Regions from separate parts of the Embleya scabrispora genome, predicted to be linked through region 1. Evidence: riboswitches for the same ligand, from Rfam matches in the RefSeq annotation. Region 1 holds a riboswitch; the other holds the start of a gene.

Region 1 (4,745 bases):
TTTCGGCCAGGGTGGTCACCCGGGCGGTGAGCGCGGCCCTGCGGGTGTCGTCGAAGCCGGGGAGCAGCGCCTCGGCGATGATGTCGGCGACCTCCTCGAAATCCGCCGTGCCGAAGCCGCGGGTGGCCAGGGCCGGGGTGCCGATCCGCAGGCCGGAGGTGACCATCGGCGGGCGCGGGTCGAACGGGACCGCGTTGCGGTTGACCGTGATGCCGATCGAGTGCAGGCGGTCCTCGCCCTGCTGCCCGTCCAGCTCCGAGTCGCGCAGGTCGACCAGGACCAGGTGTACGTCGGTGCCGCCGGTGAGCACGGTGATGCCCACGTCGGTGACGTCCTTGCGGGTCAGCCGCTCGGCGAGGATGGCCGAGCCCTCCAGGGTCCGCTTCTGGCGGTCCTTGAAGTCGTCGGAGGCGGCGACCTTGAACGCCACCGCCTTGCCCGCGATCACGTGCTCCAGGGGGCCGCCCTGCTGGCCCGGGAAGACCGCCGAGTTGATCTTCTTGGCGTATTCCGCCTTGGACAGGATCACGCCGCCGCGCGGGCCGCCCAGGGTCTTGTGCGTCGTGGTGGTGACCACGTCGGCGTACGGCACGGGGCTGGGGTGCAGGCCTGCGGCGACCAGACCGGCGAAGTGCGCCATGTCGACCATCAGGAACGCGCCGACCTCGTCGGCGATCCGGCGGAACTCGGGGAAGTCGAGCTGCCGGGGGTAGGCCGACCAGCCGGCGATGATCAGCTTCGGCCGGTGCTCCTTGGCGAGCCGCTCGACCTCCTCCATGTCGACGCGGTGGGTCTTCTCGTCGACGTGGTAGGCGACCACGTTGTAGAGCTTGCCGGAGAAGTTGATCCGCATGCCGTGGGTGAGGTGGCCGCCGTGGGCCAGGTCCAGGCCGAGGATCGTGTCGCCGGGGGAGAGCAGCGCGAACATCGCGGCGGCGTTGGCAGAGGCGCCCGAGTGCGGCTGCACGTTGGCGGCCTCGGCGCCGAACAGCTCCTTGACCCGGTCGATGGCGAGCTGCTCGACCACGTCGACGTGTTCGCAGCCGCCGTAGTAGCGCCGGCCGGGGTAGCCCTCGGCGTACTTGTTGGTGAGCACGGAACCCTGCGCCTCGAGGACCGCCACGGGGGCGAAGTTCTCGGAGGCGATCATCTCCAGGGTGTTCTGCTGGCGGTGCAGCTCGTCGGCGACGGCGGCGGCGACCTGCGGGTCCACCTCGCCCAGGGGACGGTCCAGGATCGTCACGGTTGTCAGCTCCTCGATCGGGTCGATCTCGATCATTCGCCGCAGAACGCGGCGTATTCGTCGGCCGACAGCAGGCCCTCGGCCTCGCCGTCGATGCGCACCTTGAACAGCCAGCCCGCCCCGAAGGGGTCGGAGTTCACCAGGGCCGGGTCCTCGACGACGGCGTCGTTGATCTCGACGACCTCGCCGGAGACCGGCGCGTACATGTCGCTGACCGACTTCGTGGACTCCAGCTCGCCGCACGGCTCGCCGGCGACGACCGCCCGGCCGACCTCGGGGAGCTCGACGAACACCACGTCGCCGAGCGCCTCGGCCGCGTGCGCGGTGATGCCGACGACGGCGGGGGAGGCCGCCTCGTCGAGCCACTCGTGTTCCTTGCTGTAGCGCAGGTGCTGGGGTGCGTGCACGGGTCCATTCTCCATTCGAATGAGGTAAGTCCGTCCATCAGGATGATTTGGGACGTTTTCCGGTGATACAGGGAGGGCTTCGGTTCAGCCGCGCTTGTAGAACGGCAACGCCACCACGTCGACCGGCTCGGCCTTTCCGCGGATGTCCACCGCCAGCCGGGTGCCCGGTTCGGCCCGCTCCGACGCCACGTAGGCCATCGCGATCGGCATGCCGAGCGTCGGCGACGGCGCGCCGGAGGTGACCTCGCCGACCCGCTCGCCGCTGTCCGCGTCCACCACCGGGTAGCCCGCGCGCGGGACCCGCTTGCCCGGCGAGGTCAGCCCGACCAGCGTGCGGCGCACGTCCGCCTCCGCCGCGGCCAGCGCCTCGCGGCCGACGAAGTCCTCGGGCTTGTCCAGCCGGACCACCCGGCCCAGATTGGCCTCGTACGGCGTGGTGTCCCGGGTCAGCTCGTGGCCGTACAGCGGCATGCCGGCCTCCAGGCGCAGCGTGTCCCGGCAGGACAGCCCGGCCGGCACCAGGCCGTGCGGCTTGCCCGCGGCCAGCAGCGCGTCCCACAGCGCGACCGCGTCGTCGGGCGCGGCGAACAACTCGAAGCCGTCCTCGCCGGTGTAGCCGGTGCGGGCGAGCAGCACGGGTACACCCGCGACCTCGGTGCGCAGGATCGCGTAGTACTTGAGCGCGGGCAGGTCGGCGTCGGTCAGCGAGCCGACGATCGCGGTCGACGCGGGCCCCTGCACGGCCAGCAGCGTGTACTCCTCGGACGCGTCGCGCACCGTCGCGTCGAAGTCGGTCGAGCGGTACTTCAGGCTGCCCGCCACCACGTCGGCGTTGGACGCGTTGGCCACCACCACGAAGTGCTCCTCGCCGAGCCGGTACACGATCAGGTCGTCGACGATGCCGCCCTCCTCGGTGCAGATCATCGTGTACCGGGCGCGGTCGATCCCGATCTTCGAGACGAAACCGACCAGGGCGTGGTCGAGCGCGCGGGCGGCCTCCGGGCCGGTGACCTCGATCTCGCCCATGTGGGTGAGGTCGAACAGGCCGGCCGTGGTGCGCACGGCGGTGTGCTCGTCCCGCTCGCTCCCGTACCGCAGCGGCATCCGCCACCCGGCGAAGTCGGTCATCGTGGCCCCGAGCGCGTCGTGCACGGCGTCGAGCGGGGTCCGGCGGTCGGTGGTCATGCGAAGACTCCTTCGAAGGGACGCCGGCGGGAGCCCCCGGCGGGCGCGGGCCGGTCCGGGGCATGCCGGACGGCGCGGACCCGGGCGCGAGCCCGGGACGCGACGAACGGTGACGGGTGCTGCGGCCCGTACCGGAACGAGGACGGGAACGAGAACGCGTCCCGGAACAGAAACCGGAACCGGAACGAGGACGAGAACGAATTCGAGGACAAAGGGGGCTCCCTGCCATGGCGTTCAGCCCTTTTCGGCCAAAGTCGGTCGAAAAGTGGGGTGCCCTCCCCTTCTGTCATCGGAACCTGAGAGCTTCATCCCGTCCGCCGCTGCCGCGTCGGACCGGGATTTGCACCGTGGGTGAGCCGCACCGACGGTGCGCCTGCTTTCCAGAAGTGCCTGACCCATGCGGTATCGGTGCCTGAGAGATTCCGGGGAGGAGTTGCTCCTTCGGCGCCCCGCTCGATGGCGAGGACTCTTCCGCGTGGGGTCGACGGCCGTTATGAGGTTGTGCCCGGCATGCTAGCGCGTGTCGTCAATCCCCCGCCGGGGCCGGGGAGCCGCCCGCCCGGCCCGGGGGAGCGCCGGCGCCCGCTCGCGCCCTCGGTGCGACACCATGCGCAGGGCACGTGGGTTCGGGACATCAGGGGAGGATTCGTGGAGACGGATTCGGCGGGGGCGCATACCGGCGCCGCGGTGGGCGGCATGTTGATCCCCCGGTCCGTGCACGACCTGCGGGAGGAGCGGAATCGGACGGGGGAGCGGGACGGGGTCCGGCGGGTGGACGTGCTGTCCTATCCGGCCTCGTGCGTGCTCGTGGTGACCGGCCTGCCGGGCGCGGGCAAGAGCACACTCCTGGCCCGGGTGGTCGCCCCCGGGCCCGCCGTCGCCGTCCTGGACGCCGATCTCGTCCGGACCCGCTGGGCGGTCCGGGCGGGCCGGCTGCCGTACCGGGCCTACCGCCCGCTGGTGCGGCTGTCGCACTACGGCGAGGTGGCCCGGGCGCTGCGCGGCCCCGGTGCGGTGGTGGTGCACGACAGCGGCCGCAATCCGATCCTGCGCCGGGTACTGGTGCGCGCGGCCCGGCGGCGCGGCATCCCGGCACACGCACTGCTCCTGGACGTCACCGCCCATCAGGCGCTTTCCGGCCAACGCGCGCGCGGGCGCGGGGTGTCCACCGCGGTGTTCGCCCGACACCACCAAGAATGGCGCGCGCTGCTCGCCCGGCTCGCCCCGTGGTTGGACGCCGGACCCGCCCTCGCCTCCGCCCCGGGCGGCTTCACGTCGTGTGTACTGCTCGACCGCCAGGCCGCGCGGCAACTGCGCCGGATCGTTTTCGCAGACCCCCTGCCCGGACAGTCCCGACGGCGGGATGCGGACAAGTCGTAAACTGCGCCGGACACCAAGAGGAGCACCACCATGCCGTTCCCGGCCAATCCCGTGGAGAGCGCGCTCGTCGCGGCGATGCGCGACCCGTCCCGGGCCGAGGCCCTGTTCGAGGCCCTCGCCGAGGCGGACGTGTGGGTGCCGCTGCCCGAGGGGGGCAGCGCCGCCGACACCGAACTGACCCTGCCCACCGCCGAGATCGACGGTCGGCCGTATGTGCCGGTGTTCTCCTCGGAGGAGGAGTTCCGCCGGCTCGCGGGGCCGATGGCGGGCACCGTGGCGCCGATGCGCGAGTTCGCCCGAGGGCTGCCGCCGCACATCGGCATCGTGGTCAATCCGGGCGGCGAGGCGGGCATCCCGATCCCGCCGCCGGGTGTGCTGGAGCTGGCCCGGCTGCCCGGAGCCGGCCGGCGCGGCGCACGGGTGCGGCTGTACGAGCCCGACCGGGAGCCGATGGACTTCTTGATCGCGGCCGCCGCCGAGTTCATCCACGTCCCCGTGGTGCTCAGCGCCCGGCGCGGTCTGGGCGAGGT
Region 2 (4,745 bases), 4.5 Mb from region 1:
ACCTGGTCCAGGGCGGCCAGGGCGTCTTCGGCATCGCGGTGGGGGCGGTGTGGCGCGAGGTCGAGGGCTCGCTCGCGCAACTCCAGGGCGAGCACACCGGCACCGGGGAGCCGACGCCACAGGTCCATCCGGGCGACGAGTTGGCCCGCAGACGTCGAGATCGCGCGGTCTGAGCGGCGACACCGCCGACGGGAACCGGTGCGCGGGGCCGGACGTCCACATGGATGTGCCCATTCGTCGCCCCACCCTGCCCCGCTCACGCCGTGCCCAGCGGCGCGGCTATCAGGCCGTGGTCCTGCTCACGGTGGCCGGACTGGCCCCGGTGACGGGGCTGCATCTGTACGCCGGGGACCGGGTGCGCTCGGTGCAGCGGGTGCCCGCGCGCGACGTCACGATGGTGCTCGGCGCGGGTGTGCGGGGGGATCGGCCGTCGGAACTGCTGGCCCGCCGACTCGACGTGGCGCTGCGGCTGTACCGCTCCGGCAAGACCCGGGTGATCCTGGTCAGCGGCGACGGCGGCGGCAACCGCCACGACGAGACCAAGGTGATGCGTCGCTACCTCGTCGAGCGCGGCGTCCCGGACAAACGTGTCGTGAGCGACGACTCGGGATTCTCCACCTGGGAGTCCTGCGCCCGGGCGAAGCGGATCTTCGGCGTCGAGCGGATGATCGTGGTCACGCAGAGCTTCCATCTGCGCCGTGCGCTGGCGTTGTGCAAGGCCGCCGGCATCGATGCCTACGGTGTTCCGGACCGATCCCTGACATGGGGCCACATCGGGCCCACCGTGTACGGAACCGGTCGCGAGGTGCTCGCCGCGATCAAGGCGACCGGAACGATCGTGTTCAAGCCGGACCCCCGCGTGACCGCCCGCCCCAGCGACGCGATCCGGCGCGCCCTGGCGGACTGACCGCCGGCCGCCCGGCCGCCCGAGACGGCGCGCCCGAACGAGCGTTCACCGGGCATGTCGGACCGATGCGTCAGAATTGCGCGGTGTGAGACAGGCGCCGGGCATCCTCCACCTCGACATGGACGCGTTCTACGCGTCGGTCGAGCAGGTCGCCAAGCCCAGCCTGGCCGGCAAGGCGGTGATCGTGGGCGGCATCGGGGCCCGAGGTGTGGTGGCCACCGCCTCCTACGAGGCCAGGGTCTTCGGCGTCCGCTCCGCGATGTCCATCGGCGAGGCCCGTCGGCGCTGCCCCAACGCCGCCTTCCTCAGCCCCCGCTTCGGCCTCTACCGGCAGGTCAGCGACACCGTGATGGAGCTGCTGCACCGGTTGTCCCCACTGGTCGAACCGCTCAGCCTGGACGAGGCGTTCATCGACCTGGACGCGGGCCCGCACGGCGGCGCCCTGGACACCGCCCGGGTCACCGAGATCGCCGTGCGCCTGCGCGCCGACATACACGCCGCCACCGGCCTGACCTGCTCGGTCGGCGCGGCCACCTCGAAGCTGCTGGCCAAGATCGCCTCCGAGGCGGACAAGCCCGACGGGTTGTGCGTGGTGGTGCCCGGCACCGAGCGGGCGATGCTCGATCCGCTTCCGGTGCGCGCGCTGCCCGGGGTCGGACCGGCCACCGGTGACGTGCTGCGCCGGGCCGGCCTGGACACCGTCGCCGAACTGGCCGCGGTGGACGAGAGCGAACTGGTCCGCCTGCTGGGCCAGGCGCACGGACACGGCCTGTACGTACTGGCCGCGGGCCTGGACGCGCGCCCGGTGGTGGCCGACCGCGACGCCAAGTCGGTGTCGGTCGAGGACACCTTCGCCACCGACCTGGTCGACCGCGAGCGGATCACCCGGGAACTGGACCGCCTCTCGATCCGCTGCGTGGAGCGGCTGCGCGCGGCCGGCCGCTCCGGTCGCACCATCGTGTTGAAGCTGCGCCGCTACGACTTCAGCACGCTCACCCGCTCGGAGACGCTGCGCGGCCCCACCGACGACCCGGGCGTGGTGCGCGAGACGATCCGCCGGTTGGCCGCCCAGGTGGACGTCACCGGCGGGGTGCGGCTGCTCGGGGTGGGCGTCAGCGGCCTGGCCGACTTCGCCCAGCAGGACCTGTTCGGCGCCGCCGACGCGCCGGCACAGGAGCCGGCGGAGGACGACGACGCGGAGCCGACGGGGGAGGAGCCCGCCGAGGCCGGCCCCGGGCGGGTCTCCTGGTCCCCCGGGCAGGACGTGGTCCACGAGGACTTCGGCCCCGGCTGGGTCCAGGGCAGCGGCGTCGGGCGCGTCACGGTGCGCTTCGAGGTCCCGGGCGGAAAACCCGGCCGGGTGCGCACCTTCGCCCTCGCCGACCCGGCGCTGCGACCGGGGGAGCCGCTGCCCCTGCCGGGCACGGGCGGCGACCGGGGCGACCGGCCGGCCGGTCCCGGCGACCTCGGTCCGCCGGACCCGCCGACCTGACAACCCCCGCACCTCCGGCCTGGCGTCCCGTCCGTACCCGATGCCACGCTGATACCGTTGAAGCCGCCCATTACGTTCGCGCGGGAGAGTCCTCGTGTCGTCCGCACGAGGCGCCGAAGGAGCAACTCCTCCCCGGAATCTCTCAGGCACCCGTACCGCGTGGTCGTGGGCACTCTGGAAAGCAGGATCCGCACGTGGCTCGCCGAGTCGGGTCGGATCCTCGCCGACGGTGCAAATCGCGTTCGTGGGACCGGCCCCGCCGGTGTTCCGGGCGGGGTGAAGCTCTCAGGTACCGATGACAGAGGGGGAGGCCGGTGGGCGCGCGACCCGCGTGTCCGTCCAGGAGCGATCCAGGAGGCCTTTCGCGATGACACCGCGCACCCCTGCCCCGACGCGTGCTCACGCCGTACTCCCCTCCGGCCCCGGCTCGTTGACCGGCCTGGAGGCCGCGTCGCCGTTCACCGGCCGGCACATCGGTCCGGACACCGACGAACAGGCGAAGATGCTCGCCGCCATCGGCTACGGGTCCCTGGACGAGCTGACCGACGCGGCGGTGCCGGCCGCGATCCGCGCGCTCGCGGGCTTCGAGTTGCCGGCCGCGCGCACCGAGGCCGAGGTGCTGGCCGAACTGCGCGAGCTGGCCTCCCGCAACACCGTGCTGACCTCGATGATCGGGCTCGGCTACCACGGCACCTTCACCCCGCCGGTGATCACCCGCAACGTGCTGGAGAACCCGGCCTGGTACACCGCCTACACGCCCTACCAGCCGGAGATCTCCCAGGGCCGGCTGGAGGCGCTGCTCAACTTCCAGACCGTGGTCACCGACCTGACCGGCCTGGACGTGGCCGGCGCCTCGCTGCTGGACGAGTCCACCGCCGCCGCCGAGGCGATGACGCTGGCCCGCCGGGCCGGGCGGGCCAAGAGCGACGTGTTCGTCGTGGACACGGCCACGCTGCCGCAGACCGTCGCCGTGGTGCGCACGCGCGCGCGGGCGCTGGGCATCGAGGTCGTGGTCGCCGACACCGCCGACGGACTGCCCGAAGGCGGCTGCTTCGGGGTACTGCTCCAATACCCGGGCACCGACGGTCTGGTCCGCGACCTGACCCCGGTGATCGAGGCCGCGCACGCGCAGGGCGCCCTGGTGGCGGTCGCCGCCGACCTGCTCGCGCTCACCGTGCTGCGCGCGCCCGGCGCGATGGGCGCCGACATCGCGGTCGGCACCACCCAGCGGTTCGGGGTGCCGATGGCCTTCGGCGGCCCGCACGCGGGCTACCTGGCGGTCCGCGAGAAGCTCACCCGCAGCATGCCGGGCCGTCTGGTGGGGGTGTCGGTGGACGCCGACGGCGCGCCCGCGTACCGGCTCGCGCTGCAGACGCGCGAGCAGCACATCCGCCGGGAGAAGGCGACCAGCAACATCTGCACCGCACAGGTGCTGCTCGCGGTGATGGCCGGGATGTACGCCGTCTACCACGGGCCGGACGGGCTCGCCTCGATCGCGCGCCGCACGCACCGCTACGCGGCCGTGCTGGCGGGCGGGCTGCGGGCCGGCGGCGTCGAGGTGGTGCACGGCGACTTCTTCGACACGGTCACCGCCCGGGTGCCGGGCCGGGCCGAGCAGGTGCTCGCGGCGGCCCGCGCGGCCGGCGTCAACCTGCGGCCGGTGGACGCGGACCACGTGGCGATCACGTGTGACGAGACCACGCTGCGGGCGCACGTCGAGGCGGTCTGGGGCGCGTTCGGGGTGAGCGGCGACGTGGCCGCGCTCGACGCGGAGACCGCCGACACGCTGCCCTCGGGGCTGCTGCGCGACACCGAGTTCCTGACCCACCCGGTCTTCCACACGCACCGCTCCGAGACCGACATGCTGCGCTACCTGCGTCGGCTCGCGGACAAGGACTACGCGCTCGACCGGGGCATGATCCCGCTCGGCTCGTGCACGATGAAGCTCAACGCCACGGTCGAGATGGAGCCGATCACCTGGCCGGAGTTCGCGAACATGCACCCCTTCGCGCCGGTCGACCAGGCGGCGGGCTACCTGGAGTTGATCGACGGGCTGGCCGACTCGCTGGCCCGGATCACCGGCTACGCCAAGGTCTCGCTCCAGCCCAACGCCGGCTCCCAGGGCGAACTCGCCGGGCTGCTCGCGGTCCGCGCGTACCACCACGCCAACGGCGACACCGCGCGCGACGTGTGCCTGATCCCCTCCTCCGCGCACGGCACCAACGCGGCCAGCGCGGTGATGGCGGGGATGCGCGTGGTGGTGGTCAAGACCGGTGCGAACGGCGACGTGGACCTGGCCGACCTGCACGCGAAGATCGAGCAGTACCGGGACACCCTCGCGGTGCT

The links. A riboswitch is a leader RNA that binds a small molecule or an ion and turns the genes downstream of it on or off. The one in region 1 is predicted to bind glycine.
Region 2: another riboswitch for glycine. It lies ahead of gcvP (aminomethyl-transferring glycine dehydrogenase); the one in region 1 lies ahead of gcvT (glycine cleavage system aminomethyltransferase GcvT).

What each region holds. Positions count from the first base shown of each region.
Region 1 covers NZ_MWQN01000001.1:2,055,865-2,060,609, reverse strand. The annotation lists gene glyA (serine hydroxymethyltransferase) at 1-1,279, opposite strand, end outside; gene gcvH (glycine cleavage system protein GcvH) at 1,276-1,650, opposite strand; gene gcvT (glycine cleavage system aminomethyltransferase GcvT) at 1,735-2,835, opposite strand; glycine riboswitch at 3,109-3,225, opposite strand; glycine riboswitch at 3,226-3,319, opposite strand; gene B4N89_RS08935 (AAA family ATPase) at 3,484-4,215, shown strand; gene B4N89_RS08930 (enhanced serine sensitivity protein SseB) at 4,246-4,745, shown strand, end outside.
Region 2 covers NZ_MWQN01000001.1:6,531,394-6,536,138, forward strand. The annotation lists gene B4N89_RS28715 (MerR family transcriptional regulator) at 1-173, shown strand, start outside; gene B4N89_RS28720 (SanA/YdcF family protein) at 221-907, shown strand; gene B4N89_RS28725 (DNA polymerase IV) at 993-2,399, shown strand; glycine riboswitch at 2,471-2,567, shown strand; gene gcvP (aminomethyl-transferring glycine dehydrogenase) at 2,767-4,745, shown strand, end outside.